3 linked regions of the Rudanella lutea DSM 19387 genome follow. The protein of the gene in region 1 binds, or shares a complex with, the protein of each later gene. Links are inferred from orthologs where the notes say so. Each region holds a gene or a part of one and is shown in the gene's direction. Other genes may lie near its edges.

What was found.
Region 2: the proteins of accD (region 1) and RUDLU_RS0105590 are in contact, whole or in part, in a solved structure (PDB 8UXZ), measured with the Escherichia coli proteins. The link is inferred for Rudanella lutea DSM 19387 from one-to-one orthologs.
Region 3: the proteins of accD (region 1) and accB are in contact, whole or in part, in a solved structure (PDB 8UXZ), measured with the Escherichia coli proteins. The link is inferred for Rudanella lutea DSM 19387 from one-to-one orthologs.

The regions. Positions count from the first base shown.
Region 1 is NZ_KB913013.1:3,374,039-3,380,940, forward strand. Bases 2,450-5,402 are described here. They hold accD (acetyl-CoA carboxylase, carboxyltransferase subunit beta), read left to right. Parts: upstream 2,450-3,481; coding sequence 3,482-4,324; downstream 4,325-5,402. Other genes in these bases: ftsZ (cell division protein FtsZ), read left to right, coding at 2,450-2,521; RUDLU_RS0113865 (DNA alkylation repair protein), read left to right, coding at 2,656-3,354; RUDLU_RS0113875 (radical SAM protein), read left to right, coding at 4,409-5,386; RUDLU_RS0113880 (T9SS type A sorting domain-containing protein), read right to left, coding at 5,387-5,402. In the rest of the region: cell division protein FtsA, read left to right, coding at 1-1,007; more of ftsZ, read left to right, coding at 1,040-2,449; more of RUDLU_RS0113880, read right to left, coding at 5,403-6,487; RUDLU_RS0113885 (enoyl-CoA hydratase/isomerase family protein), read left to right, coding at 6,587-6,902.
Region 2 is NZ_KB913013.1:1,301,701-1,308,509, reverse strand. What follows is about bases 1,719-4,578. They hold RUDLU_RS0105590 (acetyl-CoA carboxylase carboxyltransferase subunit alpha), read left to right. Parts: upstream 1,719-2,601; coding sequence 2,602-3,555; downstream 3,556-4,578. Other genes in these bases: RUDLU_RS0105580 (HAD family hydrolase), read left to right, coding at 4,505-4,578; RUDLU_RS0105585 (SDR family oxidoreductase), read right to left, coding at 3,632-4,417; RUDLU_RS0105595 (MBL fold metallo-hydrolase RNA specificity domain-containing protein), read left to right, coding at 1,719-2,506. Also shown: dacB (D-alanyl-D-alanine carboxypeptidase/D-alanyl-D-alanine endopeptidase), read right to left, coding at 1-801; more of RUDLU_RS0105595, read left to right, coding at 1,076-1,718; more of RUDLU_RS0105580, read left to right, coding at 4,579-5,143; RUDLU_RS0105575 (site-2 protease family protein), read left to right, coding at 5,175-6,341; murA (UDP-N-acetylglucosamine 1-carboxyvinyltransferase), read right to left, coding at 6,649-6,809. UniProt on the Escherichia coli protein: Component of the acetyl coenzyme A carboxylase (ACC) complex. First, biotin carboxylase catalyzes the carboxylation of biotin on its carrier protein (BCCP) and then the CO(2) group is transferred by the carboxyltransferase to acetyl-CoA to form malonyl-CoA.
Region 3 is NZ_KB913013.1:3,217,328-3,224,055, forward strand. The notes cover bases 1,222-4,000. They hold accB (acetyl-CoA carboxylase biotin carboxyl carrier protein), read left to right. Parts: upstream 1,222-2,262; coding sequence 2,263-2,739; downstream 2,740-4,000. Other genes in these bases: RUDLU_RS0113260 (beta-ketoacyl-ACP synthase III), read left to right, coding at 1,222-1,510; efp (elongation factor P), read left to right, coding at 1,610-2,173; accC (acetyl-CoA carboxylase biotin carboxylase subunit), read left to right, coding at 2,840-4,000. Also shown: phosphate acyltransferase PlsX, read left to right, coding at 1-415; more of RUDLU_RS0113260, read left to right, coding at 527-1,221; more of accC, read left to right, coding at 4,001-4,183; RUDLU_RS0113280 (sulfatase family protein), read right to left, coding at 4,279-5,826; trpA (tryptophan synthase subunit alpha), read right to left, coding at 5,947-6,728. UniProt on the Escherichia coli protein: This protein is a component of the acetyl coenzyme A carboxylase complex; first, biotin carboxylase catalyzes the carboxylation of the carrier protein and then the transcarboxylase transfers the carboxyl group to form malonyl-CoA.

The DNA.
Region 1 (6,902 bases):
ACAAGACGGTAATTCCGCCGGGTAACGAAATCGTGCATGTATTGCCCATGGACTTTACGGTCGATAGTGAGCCGGGTATTGAAGACCCCGTAGGGCGGAATGGTGTAAAGCTGGGGGCCGATTTTCAGATTATTATGGCCCCGGCCAATGCCGCACTGAACACCAAGAAGTGCATTGAGCGGGCCGCGAATAGCTCCCTGAAACGCGATCAGCTCGTGCTGTCGGTGCTGGCGTCGGGAATGGCTGTGCTGACCGAAGACGAAAAGCAGGCTGGCGTGGCGCTGGTCGACATTGGTGGCGGCACAACGGATATTGCTATTTATCACCGCAATGTGTTGCGGTATATTTCGATTTTACCGTGGGCCGGCAACAGCCTGACGAACGATATTGAACAAGGGTGCAAGGTATTGAGCAACCATGCCGAGCAGATCAAAGTACAGTTTGGGAATGCTAACCCGACCGATAGCCGCCTGAACGAGGTAGTTTCGGTGCCGGGGTTGGTCAATCGCAAACATAAGGATGTGCTGCTGCGGAATGTGTCGCTCATCATGGAAGATCGGCTGAAGGAGATTGCGGCATTGGTACAGGCCGAAATTCTGCGGTCAGGTTTTGAGCATAAACTGCTGGCGGGTATTGTTCTGACGGGAGGAACCGCATCGACGCCCAACATCGAGGCCATTTTTAAGCGGGTCACGGGGATGGATGTACGCGTGGGTTACCCCGAGTGGCTGGAGCACAACGGCCGGGCTGATCTGGTGAGCGATCCGGCATACGCAACGGCATTGGGCTTGGTTTGGGCTGGTTTCCGGCAGGTCGATGAGCGAGTAAGCTTTATCAGCGACCCCGCCCGGACCTCTGAAGCCCCCAAAGCCAGTACTCCACCAACGGCCAAACAACCGTACCGGCCTGCTGCAGAGCCCGAAGAGGCCCCCAAAGAAGGCTGGTTCGCCAAACTTAAACGGATCTTTTCAAGTGATGATTTCATTGAAAAGAAGGACACCTATTAACTTGTACCTCATACCAGAACGACTGACACCCTATGAACACGATGCTTGATCACGGATACGCTTACGAAATTCCGGACGAAAACGGCCCGATCATCAAGGTCATTGGTGTGGGTGGTGCGGGCGGCAATGCCGTTAAGCACATGTGGAAAATGGGCGTTAAAGACGTCAGTTTTGCCGTTTGCAATACTGACCGGCAGGCACTGATGGCCTCTCCTGTTCCGACTAAGCTTCAGTTGGGCGACGGACTGGGGGCTGGTACAGAGGCCGAAGCCGGTGAGAAAGCCGCCCGCGATGGAATCGACGAGATTCGTAACCTGCTGGCTGCACCAACCAAAATGGTCTTTATCACGGCCGGTATGGGCGGTGGTACGGGTACGGGGGCTGCACCGGTTGTGGCCGAAGTGGCGCGTGAACTGAAGCTGCTGACCGTGGCTGTTGTAACGGCACCGTATTGGTACGAAGGCACTGAAAAGAAAGAACAGGCCATGAAAGGCATCGAGCGGCTCAAAGAAAGCTGCGATACGGTGCTGGTGGTACTGAATGATAAACTGGCCGAGCTTTATGGCGATCTCGACTGGACCGAAGCCTATGGTCATGCCGATAACGTGCTGGCTAATGCGGTGAAAAGTATTGCCGAGATCATCACCACTCAGGGGGATATCAACGCCGACTTTGCCGACGTGAAGAAGGTGTTGAGCAATGCCGGTCAGTCGGTGATGGGGTCGGCCGAAGCAGACGGTGAAAACCGGGCGCTGTCGGCCATTGAAGCTGCCCTCAATTCGCCTTTGTTGAACGATCGTGACATTCGCGGGGCCAAAAAAGTCCTGCTGACGATTGCCTCAAGCAAAGAACACGCCATGAAAATGAACGAGATGACCATCATCTCGAAGTACGTGGCCGAGAAAATCCAGGCCGAGGCCAAAATGGTGAAAGTTGGTGCCATTGTGGACAAGACTCTGGGCTCTAAGTTGCGGGTCACGATTATTGCCGCTGGCTTTGAGCCAATCAATGACATTGGGCAGATTTTGACGCCCAATGGCATAACCCCCAGCGAGAACGTAGACGACAAAAAGACAGATGCCCGAGACGAAAAGACGACAGTAGCAACCCGCGACGAGGAGCCTGTGGCAGAGGCCCCAATTGAACTGGGGGGCGCTGAGTCGGAGAAACTGGTATTGGCCGCCATTGAAGAGGAAGCGAACGAAAAGGCGCTCCCCGGCGTGTTTGAAGACCAGATTCCAACTCGCTCGGTGAACGTGGGTGCTGATGTGATTGTGGTGCCCGGCCGGGGCGACCGGATGCCGCAGACGCACAAAATCACGCCTGAGGTGTTGATTGAAGTGCACAACGCTGGCGACAATGAGCATATCCAGCGGATGATCGACGATTTTTATAATAACCGGATTCCCGAGCGTGATCTCGAAACACCGGCTTACCTGCGTCATAAAATTGCCTTGTACGACATGCAGCTGATCCCGGAAGGGGAGCTGGTGCGGTACCGGTTGGGCGACTAAGACGACTAACATACCTCCTGAGCCCGCTCGAATAACTTCGAGCGGGCTTTTTCGTGTAGATGGGTCATTCATTCGGGGTGGGGCTGCGTCTATCACGACCTTTAGACAAGTTATCCAAAGCAGAACCTACGTAAATGAATGCCGCCGAGGTAAAGAGACAACTCATGGCCCTGCAACAGCCTGAACGAGCGTCGTTTGTGGCCCGGTATTTCCAGACTGGGCCGGGCCAATACGCCGAGGGCGACCAGTTTCTGGGGTTATCCATGCCGCAACAACATGCTATAGCACGCCAATTCCGTCAGTTGCCTATGGAGCAAACGGAACAACTGGTGCGCGATAGCTACCATGAATGCCGGATGGTTGGGTTGCTGATATGGGTTCAACAAAGCCGAAAAGGTGGCCCCGTGGCTCAAACCGAAATTCTGGAACGGTATCTGGCGAGCGTGGCATGGGTAAACAACTGGGATCTGGTCGATTCGAGCTGTCCGGCTATTGTGGGAGAGGCCTTGCTGAACGAAGACCGATCGTTATTATACACCCTGGCCGACACCGGGCATCTCTGGAGCCAACGGATAGCGATGGTTTCCACGCTGGCGTTTATCCGAAAAGGGCAACTCACCGACACCTTCGCCCTGGCCGAACGAATGGCCAGCCACCGCCATGATCTGATCCATAAAGCAATCGGCTGGATGCTGCGCGAAGCTGGTAAACGGAACCCCGAAGCCCTCGAAGAGTTTCTGCACGATCATATCCGGCAATTGCCCCGCACCAGTCTGCGGTATGCCATTGAGCGGTTCGAGCCGGGGAAGCGGCAGTATTATCTGATGCTTTGAGACATAGCTACCAGGCTGCGTGGGGTGGCTTGGGTAGTCTCTACAATCACTCTTTCGGCGATTCGCTCTTTCGCTCTTAAGAAAAGCGTATCTTTGTCGCCCCGGAACGATTCAACTACCGAAATCAATGTCTTGGTTTATACGCAAAGATAAGGGTATCCAAACCCCGACCGAAATGAAGCGGGAAGCCCCCGATGGGTTGTGGTACCAGTGCCCGAATTGCAAAAAAGTGATGCACACCCGCGAGCATAAGCTCAACGCGTACACCTGTGTACACTGCAATTTTCACGAAAAAATCGGCTCGGACGCCTACTTCTCTATCCTGTTCGACGACAATCAGTTTACCGAACTGGATGCAACCATGATCTCAGCCGATCCGCTCAACTTTGTCGATACAAAGGCGTACCCGGACCGGGTGAAAAGCACGATCAGTAAAACGGGCCTGCGCGATGCCGTCCGGACGGCTTACGGGCCTATGAACGAAGCGCCGATCACCATTGCCTGCATGGACTTTGGGTTTATCGGAGGGTCAATGGGTTCAGTGGTGGGTGAGAAAATTGCCCGGGCTATCGATCATTCGCTCAATACCAATACGCCTTTTCTGATGATTTCGCGCTCGGGTGGTGCCCGGATGATGGAGGCAGGCTTCTCGCTCATGCAGATGGCCAAAACATCAGCCAAGCTGGCGCTGCTCGCCGAAGCAAAAATTCCATACATCTCTCTGCTGACCGACCCTACCACGGGGGGCGTAACGGCTTCCTTTGCCATGCTGGGCGATTTCAACATTGCCGAGCCGGGTGCCCTGATCGGTTTTGCCGGCCCGCGGGTTATCCGCGAAACCATCGGTAAAGACCTGCCCAAAGGGTTCCAGAGCGCTGAATTTGTACTTGAGCATGGCTTCCTCGACTTTATTGTTGATCGGAAAGACCTGAAAGACAAGCTGTCGAGCCTGTTGCAGATGCTGAAATAATTGCCGGAGGGGAGAAGGTAAAAAGGCGAAGGGATTCATGCCCGTTTGCCCTTATGCCTTCTCCCTTTTCTTTTCTCCCCGTTTATGCGCCTGGTTCGTCATCCGGTTTTGTGCAATTACTACGTCACGTATCGCTGTAATGCGACCTGCGGTTTTTGCGACATCTGGGAACGGCCCTCGCCCTATGTAACTCCCGAAAATGTGGCCGAAAACCTCCGCGACCTGCGTCGGCTGGGGGTGCGGGTGGTCGACTTTACGGGGGGCGAACCGCTGTTGCACCGGCAGCTCGACGGATTGCTGGCTGAGGCCAAAAAACAGGGATTTATTACAACCGTCACGACCAACGGATTGCTGTACCCCAAACAGGCTGAGCGGCTGCGGGGGCTGGTCGATATGCTGCACTTTTCGCTCGATTCGCCCATTGCCGAAGAACACGACCGGCTGCGGGGCGTAAAATGTTTCGATAAGGTGATGGAGTCGATTGCGGTGGCCCGTTCGTTGGGTGAGCGCCCCGACATTCTGTTTACCGTGTTTGAGCACAACATTGATCAGATTGGCGCGGTTTACGAGACCATCTGCAAGCCTAACAACCTCGTTTTAATCCTGAATCCGGTTTTTGCGTACAATGAGGTGGCTACCGGCGGACAGTTTTCCGACGAAAGCCTGCGCAAGCTAACCGAGTGGGGCCGCCGAAAAAATGTGTACCTCAACGACGGCTTTGTGCAGCTCCGGCGCGATGGCGGCAACCACATTGACAAGCCGGTGTGCCGGGCCGCCAGTACTACACTGGTGATTTCGCCCGAAAACAAGCTGGTGCTGCCGTGCTACCATCTTGGTTTACAGGAGTTTCCAATCGAAGGGAAGCTGTACGACCTCTATCGGTCAACTGAGGTGCAGGAGTTGGTGGCGCTGGAGGGCCGGTTGCCGCAATGCGAGGGCTGCGCGATCAACTGCTACATGCAGCCGTCTTTCGCCGTCGAGATTTCCAAATACTGGTGGAAAGCCCTGCCCAGTACGCTGAAGTACAACCGGATCAAAGGCACCTGGAAGTCGTTGCTCTGATTACTGTTTCAATACGGTCCGGCTCACAACACGTCCATCTACGTTTGCTTTCAAAATATACAGACCTGCGGGCAGGTTGCCTACTTCAAATGTGTGCGTATGGTCGCGTTGGGGAGTGGTGAGCTCGGCCGAGGCTACCGAATGTCCCGCGAGACTGTAAAGATGTAACGAGACCGTTTGGGCGGCATTGAGCTGAAGTTGTACCGTGAGCTGGTGCTGCATGGGGTTTGGCGACGCCCAAAAGGCCACTTTCGAGTCGGGGCCGGTGCCCGTAACCAGGCTATTCTCCGTAGCCGGTTCGTAGGGGGGGAGGGTCGACGTTGGGCCGCCTTTATCCTGCACCCGCACCACTGTTTCGGCGTATGTTTCGCCAATTTGTACTCCGTTTCGCCACTCCCGAATCACTACAGCGACGCTGTACTGCCCGGCGCGGGTGGGGGCGTCCCAAATCAGCTGACCCGTTCGGCTGTCGAGCTTGTATGTGCCAGCGCGGACCACATCGTTTGGAAACTGGTAGGCATTAAGCGCAACGGGGGTAGTACAGCCGCTGCCCGTTGCCGCGCTGAGTGGGCGCGCAATCGCATACGATAGGCTGTCGTTATCTGCATCAACAAAACGAAACCGGAGGCTGGTGCGCTGGTTGGTGCTTACCTGCCAGAAATCGGTCGTAGGTTCAAAAACAGGGGTTGCGTTGCGGAGGTTTCCCGTGGCCTGAACCGTCGTAGACAGCACAAAAGGAGCCTCAACCGGCGGGCTGGCGTTGATGTTGGTAGTGCGGTTGGGAAGCTGGATACTCAGACGGTACACGCCCGGCCCGGCGTAGGTGTAGGAGGCTCGGTACACGTTTTCGGAGATAGACGGTTCGACCAAACGCTGACCCGCTCGCGTGAGGGTTATGGTGCTGCCATCGCCTGGGCAGAGCGGAATGGTGCTGGTTTCGGCGGGCCCCTGCGCGTTAGTGCCGTCGAGGAGCAAAACAACAGTAATCTCGTAGGTGTTGCCTGTGGTGTTGCGGGCCTGAATCTGCCCGCCGAGTAAATGCGACGCACAAGTTGGCAGGGCTAAGGCGCAACACAAAGCCCAAACGGTAACCGTTTTCATGATGTGATAGGGATTGGGAAGGAAACGTTATGTTACTAACTGCCTAACCTATATCTTTCGTATAGTGACACTTCATTTGTTTGTTAATCGTCAGATTCCATGCTTTACACCGCCGGGCAGGTTGCCCATTTCAACAAAATCAGCTTCCGTTACCTGCTTACTTCGGTTGATGATCACGTGCTGACAATCCGGCTCAATCGGCCCGAAAAAAAGAATGCATTGAGCCCACTGCTCCTCAACGAACTGGCTTTTGCGCTTGCGTATGCCCACCACACGCCCGAGGTATGGCTGGTTGTGCTGGCGGCTGAAGGCACTGTTTTCTGCGCCGGTATGGATCTCAAAAGTCTGTCGGAAGGGAGCCGGGAAGAACCCACGGTGCCCGAACCATCGGGGCCGGTGCGGCTTGGCGAGCTGA
Region 2 (6,809 bases), 2.1 Mb from region 1 along the record:
TTTGACGCTAAACTCCTTGCTGTCGATTGGAATTTTGCCCGTGAGCCACTGCTGATTGGCGAGCGGAGCACCGTAAATATTGACCTGATCGCCCGTGTCGGCGGCATCGGTCGATACGGTATTGTGCAAGGTCAGATAGGGCAGGGGCGGATCGGTGCGGAGCAGGGTTGCGGCCGCGCCAACGGTCTTACCCGGTCTGAAAAATACCCGGTACAAGTTCTCGTTGAGATTGAGCCCACTCAGTCCGGCCCCGTAATAATTGCCCAGATCGCCATACGGCCAGGTATCAGGTACGGGTGGGTCGTTGTAAATCGACCCGTCGCCAATTACCCGACCTTCAATTCGGCGGATGCCTGCCCGCCGAATCGCGTCGGACCAGATACCCAGCAGGGTAGGCAGGTCGGGTGAGCGCAGTGTGGCTCCACCCGAATACCGCCAGGTACCCAGCGAGGGGTCGCCCGAACCCCGTATGTACAGGTTGCCCGTGAGCGTACTGTCGCGGAGTGGCCCGTCGTATTCCAGAACGGTGGTGTACGAGTAGGTACCACCCAATACGGCCAATGCGGTAGCGGTAGTGACCAGTTTGAGCGTCGAGGCAGTCGACAGGCTCTGGCGTGAATTGTAGCCGATAAGTGGCTCGCCATCGCTCACCCGCCGAACCGAAAGGGCTACCGTGCCATGCCGGGCCACGGGCCCCTGCTGAAACTGATCGAGGAGTAACAGCAGCCGTTGGGTGTTGGTGGAGTCGGCCCCTGACTGGGCCCAAAGGGGGAATGAGCCCAGAATCAGGCTTATGGACAAAACTAACCTACAGGTCAGGTATAGTCGATGGGAGTAAGCAACTGGAAGCATGGAGGCATTAAAGCCGGGTTAGGCGATTCGGCTCTATCTTAGTAACTTTGCAAACCTGGGGTTACTGAACCCTGGAAGACAAAAATAGCGGAATTTGATACGCCCGAAGGGTGTTTTTATACATGAACGCTGGATAATGGAGATTGACTACCGGTTGGGGCAGGCCGCAATCCGGTGGGCAGTATCCAGTATCGGCGTTCTCTACGACGTTTAAACGATACACATGAAGTTATCTTTTCTGGGGGCCGCCCGGCAGGTGACGGGCAGTATGTACCTGCTGGAAGTTCAGGACGACTACCGAATCCTGATCGACTGCGGTTCGGACCTCGAACGTTCTTCCTCGAACGGGCAGGCACCTCCCACCACGCCAGCTACCAGTTTCTTTCCGTTTGAGGCCTCTGGTATTAACCTTGTTTTGCTGACCCACGCCCACGTTGACCATTCGGGCAATCTGCCTAACCTCTACCGCGAGGGGTACGAAGGGCAGATCCTGTGCACCGAACCAACGTTTGCGCTCACTGAAATTCTCCTGAAAGATGCCGCTACCATTAACCAGAAGCGCATCAACGACCTCAACGCGAGTAAGAAAAAACGGGTAAAAGACCGGCAGGCCAAGATGCAGAATGATTTGTATCTGGAACGGCAAGTGCGCGACGCTATGGAAAACGTAGTGCCTATCGCGTTTAACCGGCGGTTTCGGGTGCATGAGGGGCTCGACGTTACCTTTATCCCGGCCGGGCACCTGCTCGGGGCCGCCCATATCGTGATCAACGTATTTGAAAACGGGGAGCGGAAAAGCATCTGTTTCTCGGGCGATATTGGGCGTAAAAATTACCCGCTCCTCATTGATCCGGCTCCGGTTCCCCCGGTCGACTATCTGATTTGCGAAAGCACCTACGGCAACCGGCTCCACGAAAATACCGAGACACCGGAGGAAGCATTGGCCGACGTTATCAAGCGAACCTGCATTGATATTCCGGGTCGGCTGATTATCCCCTCGTTTAGTGTGGGCCGCACACAGGCTCTGCTGTACACGCTCAACAAGCTGTATTCGGAACATAACTTCCCGCCGATCAAGGTTTTCTCGGATAGCCCGATGGCGTACGATAGCTCGCGGGTGTACACCAAAAATATTCGCTTGCTGAACAAAGAGGCTCGCGATTTTTACGAGGAAAACGAAGCCCTGTTCGATTTTGAAAACTTCACGTTTCTGGAGTCGACTAAGGCGAGCAAGGCCGTGTCGGATTACAACGAACCCTGCATTATCATCTCGTCGTCGGGCATGGTGCAGGGCGGGCGCGTGGAGCACCACATTGCCGCCAACATTGGTAATCCGTATTGCACCATTCTGATGATCGGCTACTGTGCCGAGGGCACGCTGGGTTGGCGTTTGCTCAACGGGCAGCCAACGCTCACCATCAAAGGTAAAGAGCAGGCCGTGAATGCGCGGGTCGAGAAAATCGACGTGTTCAGCGGGCATGGCGACCAAAATGATCTGATTAACTTCGTCAAAATGCAACCGGCCGACTCGCTTCGGAAGGTGTTTCTGGTACACGGCGAGCTGTCGGGTATGGAAGCCTTCAGGGAAGCCCTCGCCGAAGTCGGTTACAATCAGGTTGAAATTCCTACCAAAGGACAAACGTATGAACTTTAAATTGGGAGAAGGGAATAGGCAGAAAGGTACAGGAGGGTTTGTGATGACTAACCCACTTCTTTCTCCCTTATCCTTTCTTCCATTCTCCTGTGTTTATGAGAACTTACCTCGATTTTGAAAAGCCCATTGCTGATCTGGAAGCGCGACTGGAAGAAACCCGAAAATTAGCCGAACGGACCGGTGTAGACGTTAGCGATGCCGTCGACATACTCGAAAAAAGCATTGATAAGCTTCAGTTCGAGATTTTTCAGAACCTGACGCGCTGGCAACGGGTTCAGTTGTCGCGCCACCCCGACCGGCCTTATACGCTCGACTATATTGAGCGCATGTGCGATCAGTTTATCGAACTCCACGGCGACCGCTCGGTGCGCGATGATCCGGCCATGGTGGGTGGATTCGGTGAAATCGGCGGACAGTCGGTGATGATCATTGGGCAGCAGAAAGGCCGGAATACCAAGCAGCGGCAGCACCGCAATTTCGGGATGCCCAACCCCGAGGGCTACCGCAAGGCGCTGCGTCTGATGCAGTTGGCTGAGAAGTTCAACAAACCCATTATTACGCTGATCGACACGCCGGGCGCTTTCCCCGGCCTTGAGGCCGAAGAGCGCGGGCAGGGTGAGGCTATTGCCCGCAACCTGCGCGAGATGATGACCCTCAAAGTGCCCGTTATCTGTATTGTTATTGGTGAAGGAGCATCGGGCGGGGCCCTCGGCATTGCCATCGGCGACCGCGTGCTGATGCTCGAAAACGCCTGGTATTCGGTAATTTCGCCCGAAAACTGCTCGACCATTCTGTGGCGGAGCTGGAACTACAAAGAGCAGGCTGCTGAAGCCATGAAGCCCACCGCCCGCGACATGAAACAGGCCGGCCTGATCGACGGTATCGTGGAGGAGCCCATCGGTGGCGCCCATACCGACCATGCCGCTATGGCCGATATTCTGAAAGCCGTCATTCTGGCTACCCTCGAAGAACTCAACGCCCTGACCCCGCAGGAGCGCATTAGTCAGCGCATCGACAAGTTCTGCAACATGGGCGTGGTGTTGGAATAAAAAAGGAAAAGGGAGAAGAGAGAAAGGGGATTGACGCGCTTGCGTCCCTTCTCCCTTTCCTCGTTTCTCCTTTTTTTTACATCATCACGACCGACCGCCCCCCGTCGATGAGGTAGGTTTGCCCGGCGGAGAAGCGGGCGTAGTCGCTTGCCAGAAATACAAACCAGCCGCCAATTTCATCGGGCGTACCTAATCGGTGCATCGGAAACTGCGCTTCGGTGCGGGCTCGTTCGGCGGCTGGGTCCGGGAAAGTATTGAACCAGGCTTCGTTGAGCCGGGTGTCGATAAATCCCGGTGCTACGCCCACCGTCCGAATAGCCGGGCTCCACTCCAGCGTCAGGCTGCGTACCAGTCCCATCAGGGCCGTTTTGGCTACATTGTACGGAAAACAGCCCGGCAGGCTGCTGTACGCATGGCACGACGCATTGACCACAATCACCCCACCGCCGGGCGCGGTTTCCAGATAGGGCTTGCAAAGCCGGGCCAGCCGCCAATGCGAGGCCAGATTCAGATTCAGGTTCATTTCCCACTCGGCCGCCGAACAGCCGTCGATTCCCGCAAATACGTTGGTGCCCGCATTCGACGCCAGAATATCAATTCGCCCGTATTGGGCAACGGTTTCGGTCACGAGCCGGGCTAAGTCGTCGGGTTGAGTAACGTCGGCCTGTACGTACAGGGGCGTCTGTCCTGATTCGCTCTGGACAATCTGGATAAATTCGCCCGCCTGCTCGATGGATTCGAGGCCGCAACCGGACACGTGGGCACCGGCGCGGGCAAACTGCCGGGCAATTCCGAGCCCGATGCCGGCCGTTGAGCCGGTCAGCAGCACCACTTTATCGGAAAGGTCGATGGTAAAAGGCATACAAAAAGGGTTGTCTGCAAATCTAACGGTATCTTTGGCTTCTGGGTTATCTGGTTGGGCGTATAGCCCCGTCCTCTTATTGATAGTATGCTGAAAAATCTGATTTTTGACCTTGGCGACGTGATTATCCCCATCGACATGGGTGCGCCAATCCGTAATTTTTCGGTGCTTGCGGGCCTGCCCGAAGCCGATGTGACCGCCCTTTGGAAACAGCACGATTTATGGCGGCAATACGAAACCGGTATGGTCGACGATGCGGCCTTCCGGCAACATGTGCGCGATTTGCTTCGGAATCAGGGGCAACCGTCGAGCGAGGAGTGGACCGACGAGGTGATCGACACCACCTGGAATTCGATCCTGCTCGACCTGCCCGTCGAGCGTGTCGACCGGCTGGAGGAGTTACGGGCATCGGGCCAGTATCGGTTGTTTTTGCTGAGCAACACCAACGCCATTCATATCCGGCAGGTCAACAAAATGCTTACTGCGCTGGGTAAGCCAACCCTCGAAGACCTCTTTGAGCGGGTGTTTTACTCGCACGACGTTCGCATGGCTAAGCCCTCGCCCGCCATTTACGAGCACGTGCTGACCCAGGCGGGGCTGGAGCCTACCGAAACGGCTTTTTACGACGACAACGCGGCCAATATCGAAGCGGCCGCCCAGTTGGGGATTGAGGCCGTGCATGTGGTACCGCCCAAAACGATCATTGATTATTTGCAGGGCCTGTAAGGGGCTGCGCCAAACTTTATCCATACATTGAATGCGTAAGTACCTGATCCACGGGGGGCTTTTCCTGGTCACGCTCATCACCACTACCTTAGCGGGTGCTGAGTGGATGTTTGGGCGGTCGTTTATTCCCACATCGTGGCTGACCGACGATCCCGCGCTGATAAAAAAAGTGATTCCCATGGGCTGGTCTGAGTTTTGGGCAGGTCTGCACTACTCGGTTCCGTTTCTGGCTATTCTGACAGTACACGAGTTTGGCCATTATTTCACGGCCAAAGCCAACCGGGTACGGGTTACCCTGCCGTACTATATTCCGCTTTGGTTTGGCAGTACGGGCATTGGCACGCTGGGAGCGTTTATCCGAATTCAGGACTATATCAACAGCCGCCGTAAATACTTTGATATTGGTATTGCGGGGCCATTGGCGGGGTTTGTGCTGGCCCTGATTGTGCTCTGGTACGGCTTTACGAACCTGCCCGACCCCTCGTATATTTTCACTATTCACCCCGAATACAAGAAGTACGGCATGTATTTCGGGCAGTACGTGTACAAAAACCTGCCCGAAGGGGGCGCTATCGGCTTTGGCGATAACCTGCTGTTCTGGTTCTTCAAAACCTACGTGGCCGACCCCGCCCGGTTGCCGCACCCCTACGAGATGATTCATTATCCGTACCTGCTGGCGGGGTATCTGGCCTTGTTTTTTACATCGCTCAACCTGATTCCGATTGGCCAGCTCGACGGGGGGCATGTGCTCTACGCCCTCATCGGGCGCGACCGGTTTCGGTGGGTGGCTCCGGTTTTGTTTGTGGGCTTCGCCTTTTATGCGGGCTTGGGCTGGTTTCGGGTCGAGGAGTTCGATGTGGTGCAGGATGGTGCGTTTTACGACAAGCTGCTCAACCTGGGGCTGTATGTGTTTTTCCTGTTTATCTGTTTCTCCCGGCTGTCGGAAAATCGGACCAATGCCTGGATTCTGGCCTTGTCGGTGGTGGTAACGCAACTGGCCCTGTCGTGGGCCGTACCAACGCTTGAGGGCTACCCCGGCTTTTTTGCGTTTATTCTGATTCTGGGCCGCTTTTTGGGCGTTTATCACCCCGAAACCGAATTGCAGGAACCCCTCGATACCAAACGAAAAGTATTGGGTTGGCTGGCTCTGATTGTGTTTGTGATCAGCTTTAGCCCCAAGCCATTTATTTTTCTCTGAGGCTTTCCAACCGGTTAAGCTGCCGGGAATCCTGTCCGTCGAAATCGTCGCTTACAAAAAAGCCCCGACGGGACGTAACAGACCAAATAGGTGGTTGTTACGCCCCGTCGGGGCTTTCTGACCAGTGAGGTTCTGGAAAATGGCGACCAGTACGAAAGGCCTTCGACAAGCTCAAGCTGACTATAAGCTTGAGGGCTAATCATCAGCCTGAGCTTGTCGAAAGTCTGTTGTTACTGACTGTAAAACAGTGGGTTACAGTAGGTATACCATAAACGATAAACGATAAACTAAAAACCCTAAACTACACTTACAACCGGATAATCTCCGCGCCGATGGCATTCAGGCGGGTGTCGATGTTCTGATACCCCCGGTCGATCTGCTCAATGTTGTCGATGATGCTGGTGCCGCTGGCCGACAGGGCGGCAATCAACAGGGCAACCCCCGCCCGGATATCCGGCGATGACATCC
Region 3 (6,728 bases), 160 kb from region 1 along the record:
ACGGGTCGCCCTGATGAATATTGGTTCAGAAGAACAGAAGGGGTCGTTGGTTGCGCAGGCAGCCTATCAGTTGCTGAAAGAAAGCCGTCGGATCAACTTCGTTGGTAACATAGAAGGCAACGACATGTTTTTCGACAAGGCGGATGTGATTGTCACCGACGGTTTTACCGGAAATGCCCTGTTCAAACTGGGTGAGTCGATTTACGCTCTGACGAAGAAGCGGGGGATCAGCGACGAATTTCTTGACAAGACAAACTACGAGTCGGTAGGCGGAAGCCCCATTGTAGGCGTCAACGGCAACGTCATTATCGCCCACGGAATTTCATCAGCTTTAGCTATCAAAAATATGATCGGGCTTGCTATACGGCAGGTTCAATCAGACGCATATAATAAAATTGCGCAAATGCTCAGTTGACAGTTATCAATGAACAGTTAACAACGAACAGTGTGCACTCTTACCAGCCCTTGTTCGTTGTTAACTGTTCATTGATAACTGCACACTGTTCGTTGTTAACTGCTCACTGTAATGATGAAAGCGGCAATTACGGGCGTTCACGGTTATGTTCCTGAGTACGTGCTTACCAACGCGGAACTGGAGAAAATGGTGGACACCAACGACGAGTGGATCACGAGTCGGACGGGTATCAAAGAACGCCGGATCCTGAAAGGGGAAGGCATGGGTTCGTCGCACATGGGCGCGAAAGCGGTACAGGGCCTACTCGAAAAGACCAATACCAAACCCGAAGAAGTTGATCTTCTCATTTGCGCAACGGTAACACCCGATTATGTGTTTCCGGCAACGGCCAACCTGATTTGTGATATGGTTGGTATTCGGAATGTGGGAAGCTTCGATATTCAGGCGGCCTGCTCGGGCTTTTTGTACGCACTCACCACCGGTACCCAGTTTATCGAATCGGGTAAATACAAGAAGGTAATCGTAGTAGGTGCCGATAAAATGTCGGCTATCGTTGATTACACCGACCGTACCACCTGTGTTCTTTTTGGCGATGGGGCCGGAGCTGTATTGCTCGAGCCTGCAGAAGAAGGGTTCGGCGTTTTGGACTCCATTCTACGGTCCGACGGGAGCGGTCAGATTCACCTCTTCCAGAAAGCTGGGGGAAGCCGTTACCCACCCACGCACGAAACCGTTGAAAAACGGTGGCACTACGCGTATCAGGACGGCCCCTCGGTGTTCAAGTTTGCAGTCAAGAATATGGCCGACGTATCGGCCGAAATCATGGAGCGTAATCAGCTGAAGGGCGAAGAGGTAGCCTGGCTGGTGCCGCATCAGGCCAACAAGCGAATCATTGACGCTACGGCTAACCGCATGGGTGTTGGACCTGAGCGGGTCATGATGAATATTCACAAGTACGGTAACACAACCGCAGCTACTATTCCACTCTGCCTGTTCGATTACGAGTCGCAGCTAAAAAAAGGAGATAACCTGATTCTGGCCGCCTTCGGAGGAGGATTCACCTGGGGCTCGGTTTACGTGAAGTGGGCATATTAAACGGGTTTTCAGTTTATGGTTATCAGTTTTCAGTTGTTTACATGGAAAGCTGTGAACCAAAACTGAAAACGTTAAACTGAAAACTGAAAACTTATCAAAATGGCAACAACCGCAGACATACGCAACGGTTTAGTCTTAAACTTCAACAACGACTTATTCCAGATTACGGAATTTCAGCATGTTAAGCCGGGCAAAGGAGCCGCTTTTGTACGCACCAAGCTCAAAAGCCTGACAACTGGTCGGGTAATTGATAACACCTTCAACTCAGGCGTTACTATCTATCCTGTTCGGGTAGAGCGTCGGAAGTTCCAGTTCCTCTACAAAGACGAATCTGGGTACAACTTCATGGATCAGGAATCGTTTGACCAGATTAACCTCGACGAGAAGCTGGTTGATGGTGCCGATCTGATGAAAGAAGGTCAGGAGGTTGAAATTCTGATTAATGCCGAAAACGAAACGCCCCTGACCTGCGAACTTCCACCGTTTGTAGAACTCGAAGTCACTTACGCCGAGCCGGGTATTCGGGGTGATACGGCCAACAGCCCTAAGAAGCGGGTTGAAGTGGAATCGGGCGCCAAAATCATGGTTCCCCTTTTCATTGAGCAGGGCCAGAAGATTCGGGTTGATACCCGTACGTACGATTATGTTGAGCGCGTGAAATAAAACAGGAAGCCTGTACTGATGAGCAGTCGCCAGAGTCACAGCACTTTCGGCCTAACCACTCTTCAGCCCAGACTCCTCTCTCCTACTTTATGGATACCAGAGACATTCAAAAACTGATCGACTTCATCGCCCAGTCGGGCCTCGACGAAGTCAATGTAGAGACCAACGATCTGAAGATCAGCGTTAAGCGCAATAGCGCCACGCCAGCGGCTCCAGCACCAGCTCCACAAGCTCCAGCGGCACCTGTAGCAGCCCCCGCCCCACAGGCTTCGGCTCCCGCACCCGTTGCGGCAGCACCTGCGCCCAAAGCAGCCGACACATCGAACTACATCACGATTAAGTCGCCCATGATTGGTACGTTCTACCGCTCTTCAAACCCGGAAACCCCGGCATTTGTCGAGATCGGCGATGAAGTGAAGGCAGGTAAAGTGGTGTGTATCATCGAGGCCATGAAGCTCTTCAACGAGATCGAGTCAGAAGTTTCAGGCCGTATCGTGAAGGTACTGGTTGAAAACGCTACGCCCGTCGAGTACGACCAGCCTCTATTCCTTGTAGAACCAAACTAAAGAGTGAGAGAGTGAGAGAGCGAAAGAGTGGATAGGTGCTACAGCATCATTTGCTCATTTCGTATTGTCGCTCTTTCACTCTTTCTCTCTTTCACTCATTATGTTTAAGAAAATCCTGATCGCTAACCGGGGAGAAATCGCGCTGCGTATCATCCGGACTTGCCGCGAAATGGGCATCAAAACGGTGGCTGTTTACTCAACAGCCGATCGTGATAGCCTGCATGTGCGCTTCGCCGACGAGGCTGTGTGTATTGGCCCGCCGGTGAGTAAGCAGTCGTACCTGAATATTCCAAACATTATCTCGGCGGCTGAAATTACCAACGCCGACGCCATTCACCCTGGCTACGGTTTCTTATCTGAAAACGCGGAGTTCTCACAAATTTGCGCCGACTACGGCATCAAGTTTATCGGTGCTACAGCCGAACAGATCAACGGAATGGGCGACAAGGCTACGGCCAAGGCGACCATGAAAGCGGCCGGTGTACCGGTTATTCCTGGCTCAGAAGGTCTGCTCGAATCCATTGAAGAAGGCAAGAAACTGGCTGAAGAAATTGGCTACCCCGTCATCATCAAAGCAACGGCCGGGGGTGGCGGTCGGGGTATGCGGATTATCAAGACCGAGGCCGATTTCGAAAAAGCCTGGAACGACGCCCGTACCGAAGCCGGTGCCGCTTTTGGCAATGACGGTCTTTACCTAGAGAAGTTCGTAGAAGAACCCCGCCACATCGAAATTCAGATTGTGGGCGATCAGTACGGGAAAGTGTGTCACCTGTCGGAGCGAGATTGCTCTATTCAGCGTCGTCACCAGAAACTGGTTGAGGAAACCCCTTCTCCTATTGTTTCGGCCGAACTGCGCGAAGAAATGGGTCAGGCGGCTATCAAAGGCGCGCAAGCCATCGGGTACGAAGGTGCTGGTACGGTTGAGTTTCTGGTTGATAAATACGGCAAGTTCTATTTCATGGAAATGAACACCCGTATTCAGGTGGAACACCCCATTACGGAGGAAGTTACCGATTTTGACCTCATCAAGGAACAGATCAAGGTAGCGGCCGGCACCGAGATTTCAGGACGTAATTACACGCCGAAACTGTACTCAATGGAGTGCCGGATCAACGCCGAAGATCCCGCCAACGGATTCCGTCCGTCGCCCGGTAAGATTACCAACCTTCACCTACCGGGTGGTCACGGTGTTCGGATCGATAGCCACGTGTACGCAGGCTATACCATTCCGCCAAATTATGATTCCATGATTGCCAAGTTGATTGTAACGGGGCAATCGCGCGAGGAAGTCATTACGCGTATGAAGCGGGCTTTGCAGGAGTTTGTGATCGAAGGGATCAAAACGACCATTCCGTTCCATATCAAGCTGATGGACGACCCGAAGTTCAAGTCGGGTCAGTTTACAACGGCGTTCCTTGAAGGGTTCGATTTCTCGAACCTCTAAGGATTTCTTCCGATATAAAACCGGCCTCCGGTTGCTGAGTTGTCGTTTGACGGCTCAGCAACCGGAGGCCGGTTCTTTTTTGGGCCTGGCCGTGATTAATATGCGCCCTTGTTGCGGTGATCGAAGCGTTTTTGCTGAACCGGGTTGAGCGGAATATTCATCCCGTTGGTACTCCGAAGCCAGGTGAACACCTCGCCCCGGAGTTGTTTGGCGATTTCCTGATGGGCTGGACTTTTGATGAGGTTATTCACCTCGCCGGGGTCATTCTGTAAGTCATACAGCTCATTGGTGTCCCATACGCCGTAATTGAAAATGTACTTGTACCGGTCGGTACGCACCGCGTACATGGTCGGCGTTTGTGGAAAATCGATTTCCCAGTAATACTCGTAAAACGCCCGATCGCGCCACGGGCGGCCTGCTCCATCGGTCGATTGGCCCTGTAGAATAGGCAGAAACGAGTTACCCTGCATTTGCGTCGGCTTGGGCAGGCCCGCATAGGCTAAAAACGTAGGGGCAATATCGATGTTCTGAATCACCTGCTTCACTTTGGTTTGAGGCTTCACCAAGTCCGGGCAGCGCACCAGCAGCGGTACCCGCATCGACTCTTCGTAGGCGTGCCGTTTATCAATCAGGCCACGCTCCCCGAAACTAAAACCGTTGTCGCCCATGTACACCAGCATCGTATTCTGGTCGAGGCCATTGTCTTCCAGCCACTTCAGTACCCGTCCCACACTGTCGTCGACCCCAAGTAGGGTTTCGGCGTAGCGACGGTAAAAGTTGTTGAAATCCATCTGACCGTGGTACATGTAATCGACACCATGCCAGCTGCCGCGCTGTTGTTTTACCCAGTTCGGAATACCCGCCAGATTTGCCTTTACAGCGCCCATTTCGGGGCTACGGCCTGCGTTGGCGCCCCCACCCCAAACCTTACTGGTATCGGTTGCTGTCAGGTACATGGTTTCGGGATAGTTGATCGGCATTTTGGCATAGGTGTCACGGTGCCGCCTGGCCGGTTCAAACATGGCATGTACCGCTTTGTGCGACAGGTAGAGGCAAAACGGCTTCGTCTTGTCCAGCGTATTCATCCACTTAATGGCATAATCCGTCAGCAGATCAGTTGTGTTGCTGCTATCGGTATAAGCCACCTGCTTACCGTTGATGTTGAAGCGAGGGTTATAGTAATCGCCCTGCCCTTTAAAACTCAGCCAATAATCGAAACCCGGCTGGGGCGCATCGTCGGTATTACCCATGTGCCACTTACCCAGAAACGCCGTTTTATAACCCGCTTTCTGCAAATACTGCGGAAAAAACTTCAGGTCGGAAGGCATGGGCGCAAAGTTGTCGATCACCCGGTGGGTATGCGCGTACTGCCCGCTGAGGATACTGGCCCGGCTGGGCGAGCACAGAGCCGTCGATACAAACGCATTTTGTACGTGTGCGCCCTCATACGCCAATCGGTCAAGGTTGGGCGTCTTCAGGCCGGCTACCTTTCCCGTAAAACCCATAAAGTCGTACCGGTGGTCGTCGGCCAGAATGAAAATTATGTTCTTGGGCTTACTGGGCGGAGTGAGTGATGATCGGAAGGCCGGCAAACCCAATATGAGCGCCAACATGGCTCCAATCGACAGCAGAGGTAGTTTCATAACACAAGACAGTTTTATCGTCTGTACAAGGCTAAAAAAGGCATTACATACCGGTCTGAATACAAAAACGCCCGGCCGATTAGCTCAGCCGGGCGTTTTCATGAAAATTATAACCTCTGCTCACTCTCCTTTTACAGAGTCCACAAATGCTTTGATCTGCGACTGATCAGTACCTTTTTCCTGCAAAAGCCGGATAAACGCGCTACCGATAATAGCCCCGTTGGCATATTGGCTGGCCATCCGAAACGTCTCGTTGTCTTTGATACCGAAACCAATCAGGCGCGGATTCTTTAAGTTCATTGCATTGATGCGGTCGAAGTAAGCGAGCATTTCATCACTCACTCCACTCACCGACCCCGTAATACTTGCCGACGAAACCATGTAGATGAATCCGGCCGACTGCTCATCAATCAGCCGAATACGCTCGGCTGATGTTTGGGGCGTAATCAGAAAAATGTTCAGAATGCCGTATTGCCGAAAAATAGGCGCGTACTCATCCAGGTAAAGATCGAGCGGCAAATCCGGTAAAATCACCCCGTCGACACCCACTGCCTGACATTGCCGGCAAAACTCTTCTACACCAAATTGCAGCACAGGGTTGATGTAGCCCATCAGCAAAATAGGAACCGAGACGCGACTCCGGCAATCGGCGAGTTGCTCAAACAAAAGCCGCAGGGTCATGCCGTTGTTCAGGGCCTGTAGGTTGCTTTGCTGAATGGTTTCGCCATCAGCCACCGGGTCAGAATAGGGCATACCAATTTCAACCAGATCGGCACCGGCCTGCTCAAGTCCTTCGAGCACGGTTAGGGTATCATTCAGGTTCGGAAAGCCGGCCGTGAAATAGACATTCAATAAACCCTCATTTTTACGGTCGAAAAGTGCCGTGATACGATTTAGGGTCG